4 regions of the Cupriavidus sp. GW823-FHT07A04 genome follow, and region 1 is predicted to be linked to each of the others. Evidence: predicted binding sites of a transcription regulator. Region 1 holds the regulator's gene; each other region holds the start of a gene.
What was found. The regulator sigma-54, encoded in region 1, starts transcription at its own class of promoters, with help from an activator protein. The targets are predictions, from matches to a motif close to TGGCANGNAANCTGCTTT.

Region 1 (3,189 bases):
CAACTGCCCCCGTCAACCCCTGACCTGACGCCGCCACGTCCCTGATCCACGGATTCTGACTTCACCTTCATGACCGCTACCCAAACCGCACCGTCCCAGCCCGCCACCCTGAAGGACAGCAGCACGCTGGTCGTGCGCCACCTGAAGAAGCGCTACGGCTCGCGCACCGTGGTCAAGGACGTGTCGCTCGACGTGAAGAGCGGCGAGGTGGTCGGCTTGCTGGGCCCCAACGGCGCGGGCAAGACCACGTCGTTCTACATGATCGTGGGGCTGGTGGCGCTGGACGAAGGCGATATCGTGCTCGACGACAAACACATCAGCGGCCTGGCCATCCATGAGCGAGCACGCATGGGCCTGTCCTACCTGCCGCAGGAAGCCTCCGTGTTCCGCAAGCTCAATGTGCAGGAAAACATCCGCGCAGTGCTGGAGCTGCAGCTCAACGATGGCAAACCCCTGGGCAAGGCCGAGATCGAGCGCCGGCTGGACACCCTGCTGGATGACCTGCAGATTGCCCACCTGCGCGACAACCCGGCGCTGTCGCTGTCCGGCGGCGAGCGCCGCCGCGTGGAAATCGCCCGCGCGCTGGCCTCCGCGCCGCGCTTCATCCTGCTCGACGAGCCCTTCGCCGGCGTCGACCCGATCGCGGTTGGCGAAATCCAGCGCATCGTCAGCTTCCTCAAGGCACGCAATATCGGCGTGCTGATCACCGACCACAACGTGCGCGAGACGCTGGGCATCTGCGACCACGCCTACATCATCAGCGAAGGCGCGGTGCTGGCGTCCGGGCAGCCTGAGGACATCATCGCCAACGAGTCGGTGCGCAAGGTCTACCTGGGCGAGAACTTCCGCATGTAAGGGCGCGCGGCGCCTGCCGCGCATCGTCCCCCGGGCGGCTTCGGTGTCGCCTTTTATCCTTCAAACGATCATAGCGACACCAGCGATAGCAATTTCCGTTCCATCAGTACGGAAGTTGGGCATAAAATAGGTCGCATGAAACCGTCGCTACAGCTCCGCCTCTCGCAGCATCTCGCGCTTACGCCGCAACTCCAGCAGTCGATCCGGCTGCTGCAACTGTCCACGCTTGAACTGCAGCAGGAAGTGGAACAGGCGCTGACCGAGAACCCCTTGCTCGAGCGTGAGAACGACTGGCTGGACAGCCCGTTGCGCGTGTCCTCGGACGGCTCGGTGAACCTGCAGAGCGCGCCCGCGCCAGCGCCCGCCGATGGCCAGGGCACCAGCGAAAACCGTCCCGATGGCGCCCCCGAAGCCGACGACAGCTACTCCGACAGCAATGAGGATTACGGCAGCGACTGGAGCCTGGACGACTTCGCCCGCCGCCCGCAAGGCGAAGACGACGAAAAAACCCCGATGCAGCTGCGCGACGCCGAGCCCACGCTGCGTGAACACCTCATGGAACAGCTGGCGCCGCTCAAGATTTCCCTGCGCGACAAAGGGCTGGCTATCTTCCTGGTCGAGTCCCTGGACGATGACGGCTACCTGAGCACCACGCTCGAGGAAATCTGCAGCGAGCTGCCGGAGGAGCTCGAGTTCGAGGTCGACGAGATCCAGGCTGTGCTCACGCTGCTGCAGAGCTTCGATCCGCCGGGCGTCGGGGCACGCAACGCCGCCGAGTGCCTGGCGCTGCAATTGCGCAGGCTCAAGCATCCGCAGCGCGAACTGGCGCTGAGCATCGTCACCAACCACCTCGAGCTGCTGGCGGTGCGCGATTACACGCGCCTTAAAAAGGCGCTGCAAGTGGACGAACCGGAACTCAAGGCCGCACATGAACTGATCCGCTCGCTCGCGCCCTATCCCGGCCATGCCTACAGCCGGCCAGAAGCGGACTTCGTGGTGCCTGATGTTTTTGTTCGAAAATTGAGCGGCGGATGGATCGCCCACCTCAACCCGGATGTGATGCCGCGGCTACGCATCAACGACATGTACGCGCAGATTTTGCGCGGTGCAAAAGGCGATGCAGGCGCGGCCGGACTGCAGCAAAAGCTGCAGGAAGCACGCTGGTTGATCAAGAATATCCAGCAAAGGTTCGACACGATATTGCGCGTCGCACAAGCCATTGTCGAACGTCAAAAGAACTTCTTCACCCACGGTGAAATTGCGATGCGCCCCTTGGTTTTGCGGGAGATTGCCGATACACTGGGTTTACACGAGTCCACCATCTCTCGGGTGACTACCAATAAATACATGGCAACGCCGATGGGGACTTTCGAGCTGAAGTATTTTTTTGGCTCTCACGTATCCACAGAAACCGGCGGCGCGGCCTCATCAACGGCAATCCGTGCGTTGATCAAGCAATTGATAGGAGCCGAAGACGCTAGGAACCCCTTGTCCGATAGCCGGATTGCCGAATTGCTCGGCGAGCAAGGCTTTGTGGTAGCACGGCGTACCGTTGCCAAATACCGCGAAGCGCTCAAGATTCCCGCGGTCAATCTCCGTAAGACTTTGTAGCCGAGCTGCATCGCCTGCCTGATGCAGCTCTTTCAGAAGGAGAAACGCTATGAACTTCAAGATCAGTGGACACCACTTGGACATCACGCCCCCTCTGCGTGAGTACGTGGAAACGAAACTGGAGCGTATCGTCAGGCATTTCGATCAAGTCATTGGCGTAAGTGTGCTGCTCTCTGTCGACAATACAAAAGAAAAGGACCGGCGGCAGTACGCGGAAATCAATCTACATCTCAAGGGCAAGGACATCTTTGTCGAAGCGCATCATGAAGACCTGTATGCCGCTATCGACGCACTGGTCGACAAGCTCGACCGGCAGGTGATTCGCCACAAGGATCGCGTGCAGAGCCACGACCGTGAAGCGGTCAAGTATCAGATGGCCGCATCGCAGATGCAGCAATGACCGTGCCTGGCGGCCCACATACCGGGCCGTCGGTGTCAGTCCCTTGAAAAATGGAATCAAGCCGCGCCCAGAGCGCGGCTTTTTCGTTGCAGCCTACCCGATCGGGCCACACAGGGGATTCCGCAACGCATATGTACCAGTGTATGCTGTGCAATACATGGTTGACCGGCCTAGCCATTCCGGTGCATGCAGCACCGCTTGAGCGCATCGGCTATTGCAATGCACAAAGCGGAAGCGGGCCTGCTCTATAATGGCCAGACGCCCGACACCGGCATGGGGGGACACCCGGTGGAAACCTCGGGCCTTGGTTTTTTTACCTCTTT
Region 2 (3,189 bases), on a different contig from region 1:
CCATGGGGCCAGTGAACAAGCCTGTGACGGCAAAGAACTTGATGTCGCCCGCGCCCATGCGGCCGAGTGCATAAACCGGCAACATGACCAGCAGGCCCGCCAGAAAGCCGAGCAGCCGGGAAGCCACCCCAGGCTCAGGAGGCGGCCCGAACGCAAGCGCCAGGCTCATTGCCACAATCGTGGCAACCAGCACGGCATTTGGTACTTTGCGATAAGCGAAATCGGTCCAGATGATTGCCGCGCAGAATAACGCGGCAATTAGGGCTAACACTTAGCCACCGGATGCGGGAAGAATGGCCGTGACCTTGCTGCTCAAGCGACTGAACAGGGCACCGACGTCGGTGCCTAGTTGGGTGACCGTAGTGATAAGAGCCAGAGCAATGAGACCTGCAATCAACCCGTACTCGATTGCAGTTGCCCCTTGTTCGTCCCGAAGAAAGCGTGCCAAAGCGTTTTTCATGATGTCACTCCGATTTTAATTTATGTCATCACGCAGCGTCCGCTTACCCCTCCGATACCGCCTCGCTCTTGTGGCCAGGTTAGTACCGAGCGGTAACGCTGGTGAACAATTTATAGATCAAAGCCATGTATCAACCATACCCCCCCTTGGAGTTATAGTTGTCTCAGCATAATGGCTGACGTCCGTTTGAAAACAGTGTTTTTTAAAGAGCAAAAGTTCTACTCGCGTCAAATACCACACCCGTTCGGGTGAGCCATTTGGCGCGGTGTGATGTAAAAGGATGCGCAGCCGCGGGGTAAGGACAACTGCGCACCGTAAAGACGTATCGACGTATTCGACGTATTCAGATCAACAATTAACGAGCCAGGCCACCGAGCAGATTGGTCAGCCCCGGCGTGTTCGGCGTGCTCGATGTCGTCGTAGCCGCACCCGCTGCAGCGTTGCGCGCGCCGCTCAGCACGCCCGTCACAGGCGCTAGCAAACCGGCCAAAGGTCCCAGCGCGCCGGCAGTGCCAGTGCCCGCGGCAGCACCACCCGTCACGCCCCCCAGCAAGCCTGTCACGGGAGCCAGCATGCCTGCCGCGCCTGCGCCCGTGCCCGAGCTGGAGCCGCCCGCGATGCCGCCAAGAGGCAGGTTGCCGAGCAACCCTCCGAGCGGATTGCCGCCGGTGCCGTTGCCGTGCACCAGCACGCCGGCCCCGGCGACGGTCTTGCCGGCCTCGGTCACGACACCGCCAAGGCTGGAGACCAATGGGGCCTGGGTATTGGTCAGCAGGCTGCCGCCGCTGGCCACGGAGTTGCCGAGGGTTGCCAGCAGCTTGTCCAGCGGCGCGCCAAGGCCGGTGGCTCCGCCAACCGTTTGCGTAGCGGTGGTGACCTGCGTGGTCAGCGGCACGATCACCTTGCTCACGCTGCCGGTGACTTGCGCCACGGGGCCGGTCGAGAGCGCCTCGCCGAGCTTGCCGCCGGCCATCGTCACCGCGCCGCCAACCTGATTGACCAGGCCGCCCACGGGTGTGGTCACCGCGCCTAGCGGCGCCAGTTGCCCGGTGCCGAGGCTGCTCACGAGATCGCCCGCGCTCGATACCGTGACGCCGGCTTTCTGCACCACGTTGCCCGTGCTGGACACGGTGATGCCAAGCGGATCGGTGACTGCACCCATCTTGCCAAGGCCGTCGCGCACACCCACGCCTAGCGTGCCAACCGTGTTCCCCGCATTTACCACTACGCCGCCGAGCGCGTTGCGCGTGGCGTCAGGCAGCAGCGGCACTTGCGCAGCCTGGATCTGCTTGCCGATATCGCTCACCGCATTGCCCGCTGCCACCACCGTATTGCCCACGCCTTCAGTAACCTTGGCGGTGGGCGTGGTGTCGGGCGTCGCAGCCGGTGTATTCGGAGGGGGCGTGGTTGGCGTGACGGCGCTGGGGCTCACGCCGCTGCCGGATCCGCCGGAGGAGCAACCTGCCAGCAGCAACAGTGCGGCGGCACAGGCGAGGGTCATGGATGACATCGGGGCGAAATGCGCTTTCATGGGATCTCCTGGTCTTCCTCGCGGAAGGTTCTCCTTTGGAACTGCAATCGAATTGGCTCTTGGACGATGCATGCGAAGCCTTGAGCGCGGAACGCAATACCGCAATACGACGAGGGCGTTTGCTCCGCGCCGCGCTGTGCGCCGCGCTTGTCGGGAGTCAATACCGCAAGCTGCGTGCCAGCTGCATGGCACGCTGTCGGCAAGGCAGGCCATCACCGCTGGCGCCGCCGCGCAAACCGTTGATTGACGCGGGATGGCGAACATGGGCCAGTCACGCGTCACGTTGCACAGCAAGGCGCCCCCAAGCCGCGCGGCGTGTTACGTGCTACGTAACATGTTCCCCCCTCGATGTTCCCGATGCGCAACTGCGCACGCACCGCCTGCCCACACGTTGCCGACACGGTGGCATGCGGCAGCGGCGCAGGGAACAAGTCCGCGTTGTTCCGTATGGGCGCCGCGGCGTTACGTAACGCGTAACACTGAAACACCGCACAGCGCGCTCATGTCTGGTCCTTTACCGGCTATGTCTCATCCTCTTCAAACCCAAGCGCGGCAAGGCTTGGCGCGTTTTTATCCGGCGTCCGCGCACGAGCCGGCGGCATGCTGGCACGCACTGGCACACCCTTTGCGCTATGGAGTGACACCACGGCAGGCGCCACGCGCTCCGTGATTTCACGACGGGAAGAAAAAAGGGAAAAGGTCATGCGTACTCAACAGATCCTCATCACGGCACTGCTCGGCTCGCTGTTGGCACTTGGCGGTTGCGCAAGTGGTGGTGGCACAACGTCCATGGATACCGGCAGTGGTGCGGGCACCGGCAATGGCGGCGGTACCAGCGCAGGCACCGCCGGCGGCAGCGGCACCAACGCCAGCACGGGCGGTGGCAGCAACGGCGGCAATAACGGTGGGAACAACGGCGGCAACAATGGCGGAAACAATGGCGGAAACAACGGTGGCAATAACGGTGGCAACACGGCCGCGCTGACGCCGACCAGCAAGATCGTCGATCAGGCGGGTGGCGTCGTGACCTCCGCCGGCAACGCTGTGAGCGACCTCGGCACGCAGATCAAGAACACCAACCTGCCGATTCTCTCGACCCAATCCAAGGATGGCCTGGGTGGCGTGGTCGGTTCGCTCGGCGCCGCGGTCAGCACCCTGGGCAACGGCGTGCAAAACGGCCTGGGCAACATCCCTAATG
Region 3 (3,189 bases), on a different contig from region 1:
CACCCCAAGCCATGGGTGGGCGCGGAACATCGCCCACGCGTGCGTCCACATCGCGGCGCGCCACGAGAGCTGATCGCCCCCCTGCATCTGCGCCACGGTATCGAAGAGGCGCCAGTCCATCGCCTGTCCAGCGCTCTTGATCGCCGGCTGCAAGACCAGCAGCAAGACCACCATGGCCACCGCGGCAAACGCCAGCCCGGCGGGACGCCGCATGGGATTGCGCCCGGCGTGGCCGGCGCGCTGCATGCTGCCGGCGAACCCGCCCAGGTCGCCCGGACCGCCAAACGCCGCCCCGCCCCGCGCCATCCAGGCAGCCACCAGCGCATACACCGCGGCCAGCCCCACATGCAACACACCCGTGCGCGAGCCGGACAGCACGATGCCGCTCACCAGCAGCAACGCCGCCGCCAGCCACGCCGGCACCCGCAGCCACCCGCGCGCCGCCAGCCAGACCGCCGCCGCCAGCGCGATGCCCGCCACAGTCGCCTGGTGGTTAGGCTGGTTCAGGTTGCCCCACAAGCGGCGGTTGTCATCGTAAAAGTAAGTGGACACCATCCCCAGCGTGTCCAGCTCCAGGCCAAATACCTGCACCCATTGCGCCAGCGTGCCAAGCAACCCGGCCACCAGCCAGGCGATGGCCAGCACATCCACCATCGCCTGTCGCTCCACGGACGACGCGGCACGGCCCTGGCGCCAGGCGGCCCACATCGCCGCGGCGCCCAGCGCCAGCGAGAGCTCGGTCAGCAAGCGGCTGCCCGACACGTCGGCCATGCCGGTCAGCGTCTGCGTGATGCCGGTGGCGATCAGCCAGAGGGGAAAGAGGACGATCCAGGGGAACTGGGCGGGAGCGGCCTGGTAGGCCGTGCTCCTGCCTTGCCGCTGTGCCAAGGCGCCCAGCACGATGACGGCGAGCGCAAACAGCAATGCCGAAGTCCATTCGCCATAGAACGTGGCAAGCGGAAGCGTGTGCCGGGAGACCAGCAGCGGTAGCGTGACCGCTACGGCGAGGAAGCTGAGAGGGATGGCTGACCGGGAGGGCAGCATGCGGGGTGCCTTGTTATGCCTTGTGGGCAGAAGGCGGATGATAGCTTGGGGAGTGGGGAAAAAAAAAGCGCCCGAAGGCGCTTTTTCTGAATTTGCCGTTCGGTTAAATCCCGGTCTGTCCCTTAGTACAACCAGCGGCCGTAGCTGAAGCCCAGGTCACGGCGGAAGCAGTGATGGAAGGCGTAAACGTTACTACGCAGCCGCCAACTTGAGCCGAGCCAGTAAGCGTGATCACCCCCGCAGCGTATGCCACGGGAGTAGCTGCTGCCTCATACTTGGGAGCAGGCAGCGCAGTGAAGCCGACTCCAGTATTAGCAGCGCTCAGCGCAGCAAACGAGTCGCACGGTGCGCCGATCACCGCTGCGGGAGCCATTGCATTTTGCTGAACGCACTCTGCAATAGCCTGCTTCATCCCTGCAATTGACGTAACATTTTCAGTCCAGCGAGCACGCGTCACATAATCCTGATACTGCGGAATAGCAATCGCCGCCAAGATACCGATAATCGCAACCACGATCATCAGTTCGATCAGCGTGAAGCCCTTCTGGACTCGGCGGCCCAGTTTTTTCATTTGTTGCACCCGTTGCTGCATGATTGACCCCTCGAAGGAATTTTGGATACAAATCGAAACATCTTGTTTCATGTGATGCTGTACGTTCTTAGCACTTAGCGTGCCAGCGCCGCCAAGTCTTGATGTCTCGTCGGCGAGTGACAATTTTCGCCACTTCGGGCCCTTCCGGGTGTTGATCCCGCGCAAATTTTGTCACTAAGTATGACGCGGCGGGTCAGTAAACCCGCGCTTTGGCTTAAGTCAGTCTGAAACCGCACTGAAATCACCGCCACGTCTGCTACGTCGGCTGTGCTACGGCCCAAAAACAAAACGGGCGGCTCCCGGGCCACCCGTCTTTCCGGCAGCGCCCCAACGGGGCACCACCTCATCTACAAAGTCCGTCAGGCCGTCTGTGGCGCTCGCCTGCTCAGCAGCTTGCCAACCACCACCACCAGCGCGGCGCCGATCACGCCGAACACCAGGTGGGCATGCGGCACGTGCATCTCGAACCATGCTGCGTCCACCGGGTCGCTGACCAGCATTTCACCGGCCAGGTAGCCCAGCAGCGCGGCGCCCAGCACGATGATGATGGGGAAGCGGTCCATGACCTTGAGCAGGATGGTACTGCCGAACACGATCAGGGGGATCGACAGGCCCAGGCCCAGGATCAGCAGCATCAGCTGGCTGCCTTCCGGCCCCTTCTGCGCTGCGGCGGCCACGGCCACCACGTTGTCGAGCGACATCACCAGGTCGGCGATCAGGATGGTGCGGATCGCGGCCCAGATGTTGTCCTTGGCCGAGTGGCCTTCTTCGTCGTCATCGCCGGTGAGCAGTTGCACGCCGATGTAGACCAGCAGGATGGCGCCGACGATCTTCAGGTACGGCAGGCTCAGCAGCTTGACCGCGGCAACCGTGAGCACCACCCGCATGATGATGGCGGCGGCGCTGCCCCAGAAGATGGCCTTCTTCTGCTGGGCGGGCGGGAGGTTGCGGGAGGCCAGCGCGATCACCACGGCGTTGTCGCCGGATAGCACGATGTTGGTCAGGATGATGGATCCCAACGCAATCCAGAAAGCGGTGGAGGACAGCAGTTCCACGGTAAAGCTCCTCGAGTTTCTTAAATTATGATTCGAACGCCACATTGCGTCACCAACAACTGTGCCGCATGCGGAATTTCGGATGTCTGAGTCTTCAGACATGAAGATTTACCGTATCAAGCTTTCGATTCGGTTTCAATCGGCATGTCGCGCACCTTGGGAGATACCCTAGGTAACGGTACTCCAGAATGACATGCCCCCGCACGGAGGCGGGGGCATGGAGAGCTGGTGTGCGGTCGCAGTCACGCGAGCGCTCCGGCTCCGGCAAGCTTTCCCGCCCGGAGGCGGGAGGCTGCAGATCGGTATTTACAGGATCGACTTGAGCAGGCGAGCCATTTCCGACGGGTTCTTGGTGACCTTGATACCGCAGGCTTCCATGATTTCCAGCTTGGCTTGCGCCGTGTCGGCACCGCCCGAGATCAGCGCGCCGGCGTGGCCCATGCGCTTGCCCGGAGGCGCGGTCACGCCAGCGATGAAGCCAACCACCGGCTTCTTCAT
Region 4 (3,189 bases), on a different contig from region 1:
GCGCTGAAGTTCTGGATTGTGTCCGCAAAGATCTTATTGTTGCCGACCACGGTGAGGACATTGTCGGGCGTGTCCAGCGTGGTGGCAAACAGGCCGATCTCCCTGACGGTGCCGGTGATCCCGCCTACCGTGACGAAATCCCCAACCTTGAAGGGCCGCAGCACCACCAGGAAGGCGCCTGCCGCGAAGTTGGACATCAACCCCGACCACGCCATGCCGATGGCGATGCCGGCCGCCGCGATCAGTGCGGCAAAGCTGGTGGTCTGGATGCCGAAGTAACCCAGGATCCCGATGATCAGCACGATATTCAGGGTCACCGTGACGATGGAACCGACATAGCGCAGCAAGGTCGGGTCGACCTTTTGCTTGGTCAGGGACCCCTGCACCATGCGCACCACGACATGGATCAGCCACCGGCCAATCACCCAGAAGACGAGGGCGGCGAGAACCTTGAACCCGACTTCCGTCGCATAGGCGACGACGACATCCTGATACTTCTGCAGCGTTGTAGCATCCATCGCGTTTCTCCCTTGCTGGCTCGGCAGGTATACAGGCAACGAATATCAAGCAGCGGATGCCCGGGGCGCATCGGCGGCGGGGCGCGAAGGTGGGCAACGCATTATTGCTACGCGGCGAGCGGAAGTTCAAGCACAAAATGGCCGCAAAGGGCGCAGGGCGCCACTCGCGGGCATGGGTCGCAGGTGAGGGGGCGTGGCGCAAGGGCGCAATTCCCTTTGCACCGTGCCTTACCAGTTGGTTTCGCGCTCCGGCGTGGCGGAGATGCGATGCAGTGACAGGTCCGCGCCGTTGTATTCCGATTCAGCGTCCAGCCGGATGCCCACGACCTTCTTGAGCGTGCCGTAAACCACGGTGCCACCCACCAGGGCGATCGCGATGCCAAGGAGGGTGCCGAGGCACTGCGCGCCGAGCGAAACACCGCCAATGCCACCGAGCGCCTGGCTGCCAAAGATGCCGGCGGCAATGCCGCCCCATGCGCCGCACAGCCCGTGCAGCGGCCAGACGCCCAGCACATCATCGATATGCCACTTGTTCTGGGCCAGCGTGAACAGGTAGACGAACAGCGCGCCGGCGATGGCACCCGTGACCAGCGCGCCCAGCGGGTGCATCAGGTCGGATCCGGCGCAGACCGCCACCAGCCCGGCCAGCGGGCCGTTGTAGGCAAAGCCGGGGTCGTTGCGGCCGGCCGCCCAGGCGGCCAGCGTGCCGCCGGCCATGGCCATCAGGGAGTTGATGGCCACCAGCCCGCTGATCTTGTCGACGGTTTGCGCGCTCATGACATTGAAACCGAACCAGCCTACCGCCAGTACCCATGCGCCCAGCGCCAGGAACGGGATGTTCGAGGGCGGGTGCGCGCTGATGCGGCCGTCTTTCTGGTAGCGGCCGCGGCGCGCGCCCAGCAACAAGATGGCGGGAAGCGCGATCCAGCCGCCCATGGCGTGGACCACGACGGAGCCGGCGAAGTCGTGGAACGGCGCTCCCGCGACCGAGGCGATCCAGTCCTGCACGCCAAAGCGGTTATTCCAGACGATGCCCTCGAAGAAGGGGTAGACCAGGCCCACCAGCACGAAGGTGGCCACCAGTTGCGGATTGAAGCGCGAGCGCTCGGCAATGCCGCCAGAAATGATCGCCGGTATGGCGGCGGCAAACGTTGCCAGGAAAAAGAATTTCACCAGCTCATAGCCGCTTCTTTCCGCCAGTGCATGGGCGCTGGTGAAGAACTCGACCCCATAGGCCACGGTGTAGCCAATAAAGAAATAGGCGATCGTGGAAACCGCAAAATCCACCAATATCTTGACCAGTGCGTTGACCTGGTTCTTCTTGCGCACCGTGCCCAGCTCCAGGAACGCAAAGCCCGCGTGCATGGCGAGCACCATGATCGCCCCTAGCAAGATGAACAGGGCATCGGTGCCGCTCTTCCATTTGTCCATACAATCCTCTATGCGCAAAATGGGAGCACACGTACGCAAAAAGCGTACCAGTCTGGGGCATCGCAGGCCGGGATCTGCACCGTGTTGGTGGGATTTGCACCGATTTGTCGCGCTCGAAGGGGGCGGCGCACGGATTGAGAAGTCATAACCTGCAGCCGAATAGCATGCGCCGGGTATGCCAGGCACATGGAGGCTGCGCCAAAATGAGGCAATGCCCCTATTTGGGGCGCGCGCTCACGGATTTCATGCACCATGATGGACCGTGGAGGCGCATCCATCCAAATCCATTGGCATACCGCCGACCAAGCCATCTGGGCGGTTTTGACGGCAGCAAGGCGCACACAGCGCAGGTCTGACCTCGTCAAGCGACGCCTGTCATCGTGTACCGGCGTTCGAATGACCATTACTCTCACCGGCCGCATTTGAAAGCACGGAAAAGGAGGGTAAATTCCCCGCAAAGGCGCTTGACTCAAGGATTTGCGGCTTTTTTCGTTGCATTGGTGCCACTGGGGATTGCCCAATGCGTAAAGCGCGGATTAGACTGCGCCGATCGGTAATTTGCCGCGTGGCAGACACTCCGATCAAGACGACCAACAAGGGAAATCAGCCATGAATAAAGGTGAACTGGTATCTGCCATCGCCGCTGACGCGGAACTGAGCAATGCTGCAGCAGAGCGCGCGCTGAATGCCGCTCTGGACAACATTAAGAAGGCGGTTGCCAAGGGTGATTCGGTAACGCTGGTGGGCTTCGGCAGCTTCAGCTCCGGCAAGCGCGCCGCACGTACCGGACGCAATCCGCGTACTGGCGAGACCATCAAGATTCCGGCCGCCAAGACGGTCAAGTTCTCTGCCGGCCAAGGGTTCAAGGACGCTGTGAACAAGAAGAAATAAGTAGTCCGCGCCCAGGCGCAAACAGGAAGGCGGCCCGTTGGGCCGCTTTTTTATTGGTGCCGGGGTGCTTTTTGACGTTCTCGGGGGCAGGGCAGGGCGATCGTTCCGGGTTAAACTGCCGATCGTCGGCGCCAGCCTTTCGACCTGCACCGCGGGTCGGCCCGGCCGCTTCCAGATTCCGGATTTTCATCATGAATGACCTGTCCCACCAGCTTTCCATGACCGTGCTGATGACGCCGGACATGGCCAATTTCTCCGGCAATGTGCACGGCGGCACCATCCTCAAGTACCTCGACATGGTGGCCTACGCCTGTGCCAGCCGCTATGCCGGGCGCTACGTGGTCACGCT

Region 2: a site for sigma-54 is predicted at 2,154-2,171, ahead of AC1Q7Q_RS29165 (collagen-like triple helix repeat-containing protein). Genes of this name have one in related genera too.
Region 3: a site for sigma-54 is predicted at 1,704-1,721, ahead of AC1Q7Q_RS39145 (pilin). Genes of this name have one in related genera too.
Region 4: a site for sigma-54 is predicted at 1,982-1,999, ahead of AC1Q7Q_RS03830 (ammonium transporter). Genes of this name have one in related genera too.

Annotation. Positions count from the first base shown of each region.
Region 1 covers NZ_JBXAHA010000008.1:63,009-66,197, forward strand. Annotated here, with positions in the region: gene lptA (lipopolysaccharide transport periplasmic protein LptA) at 1-23, shown strand, start outside; gene lptB (LPS export ABC transporter ATP-binding protein) at 70-855, shown strand; gene AC1Q7Q_RS15255 (RNA polymerase factor sigma-54) at 991-2,466, shown strand; gene hpf (ribosome hibernation-promoting factor, HPF/YfiA family) at 2,516-2,866, shown strand.
Region 2 covers NZ_JBXAHA010000019.1:34,973-38,161, reverse strand. Annotated here, with positions in the region: gene AC1Q7Q_RS29175 (A24 family peptidase) at 1-271, opposite strand, end outside; gene AC1Q7Q_RS29170 (Flp family type IVb pilin) at 272-460, opposite strand; gene AC1Q7Q_RS29165 (collagen-like triple helix repeat-containing protein) at 816-1,991, opposite strand; gene AC1Q7Q_RS29160 (collagen-like triple helix repeat-containing protein) at 2,694-3,189, shown strand, end outside.
Region 3 covers NZ_JBXAHA010000037.1:29,898-33,086, forward strand. Annotated here, with positions in the region: gene AC1Q7Q_RS39140 (Wzy polymerase domain-containing protein) at 1-1,044, opposite strand, end outside; gene AC1Q7Q_RS39145 (pilin) at 1,148-1,615, opposite strand; gene AC1Q7Q_RS39150 (TerC family protein) at 1,996-2,691, opposite strand; gene sucD (succinate--CoA ligase subunit alpha) at 2,998-3,189, opposite strand, start outside.
Region 4 covers NZ_JBXAHA010000002.1:120,914-124,102, reverse strand. Annotated here, with positions in the region: gene AC1Q7Q_RS03835 (mechanosensitive ion channel family protein) at 1-518, opposite strand, end outside; gene AC1Q7Q_RS03830 (ammonium transporter) at 747-1,949, opposite strand; gene AC1Q7Q_RS03825 (HU family DNA-binding protein) at 2,559-2,840, shown strand; gene AC1Q7Q_RS03820 (acyl-CoA thioesterase) at 3,032-3,189, shown strand, end outside.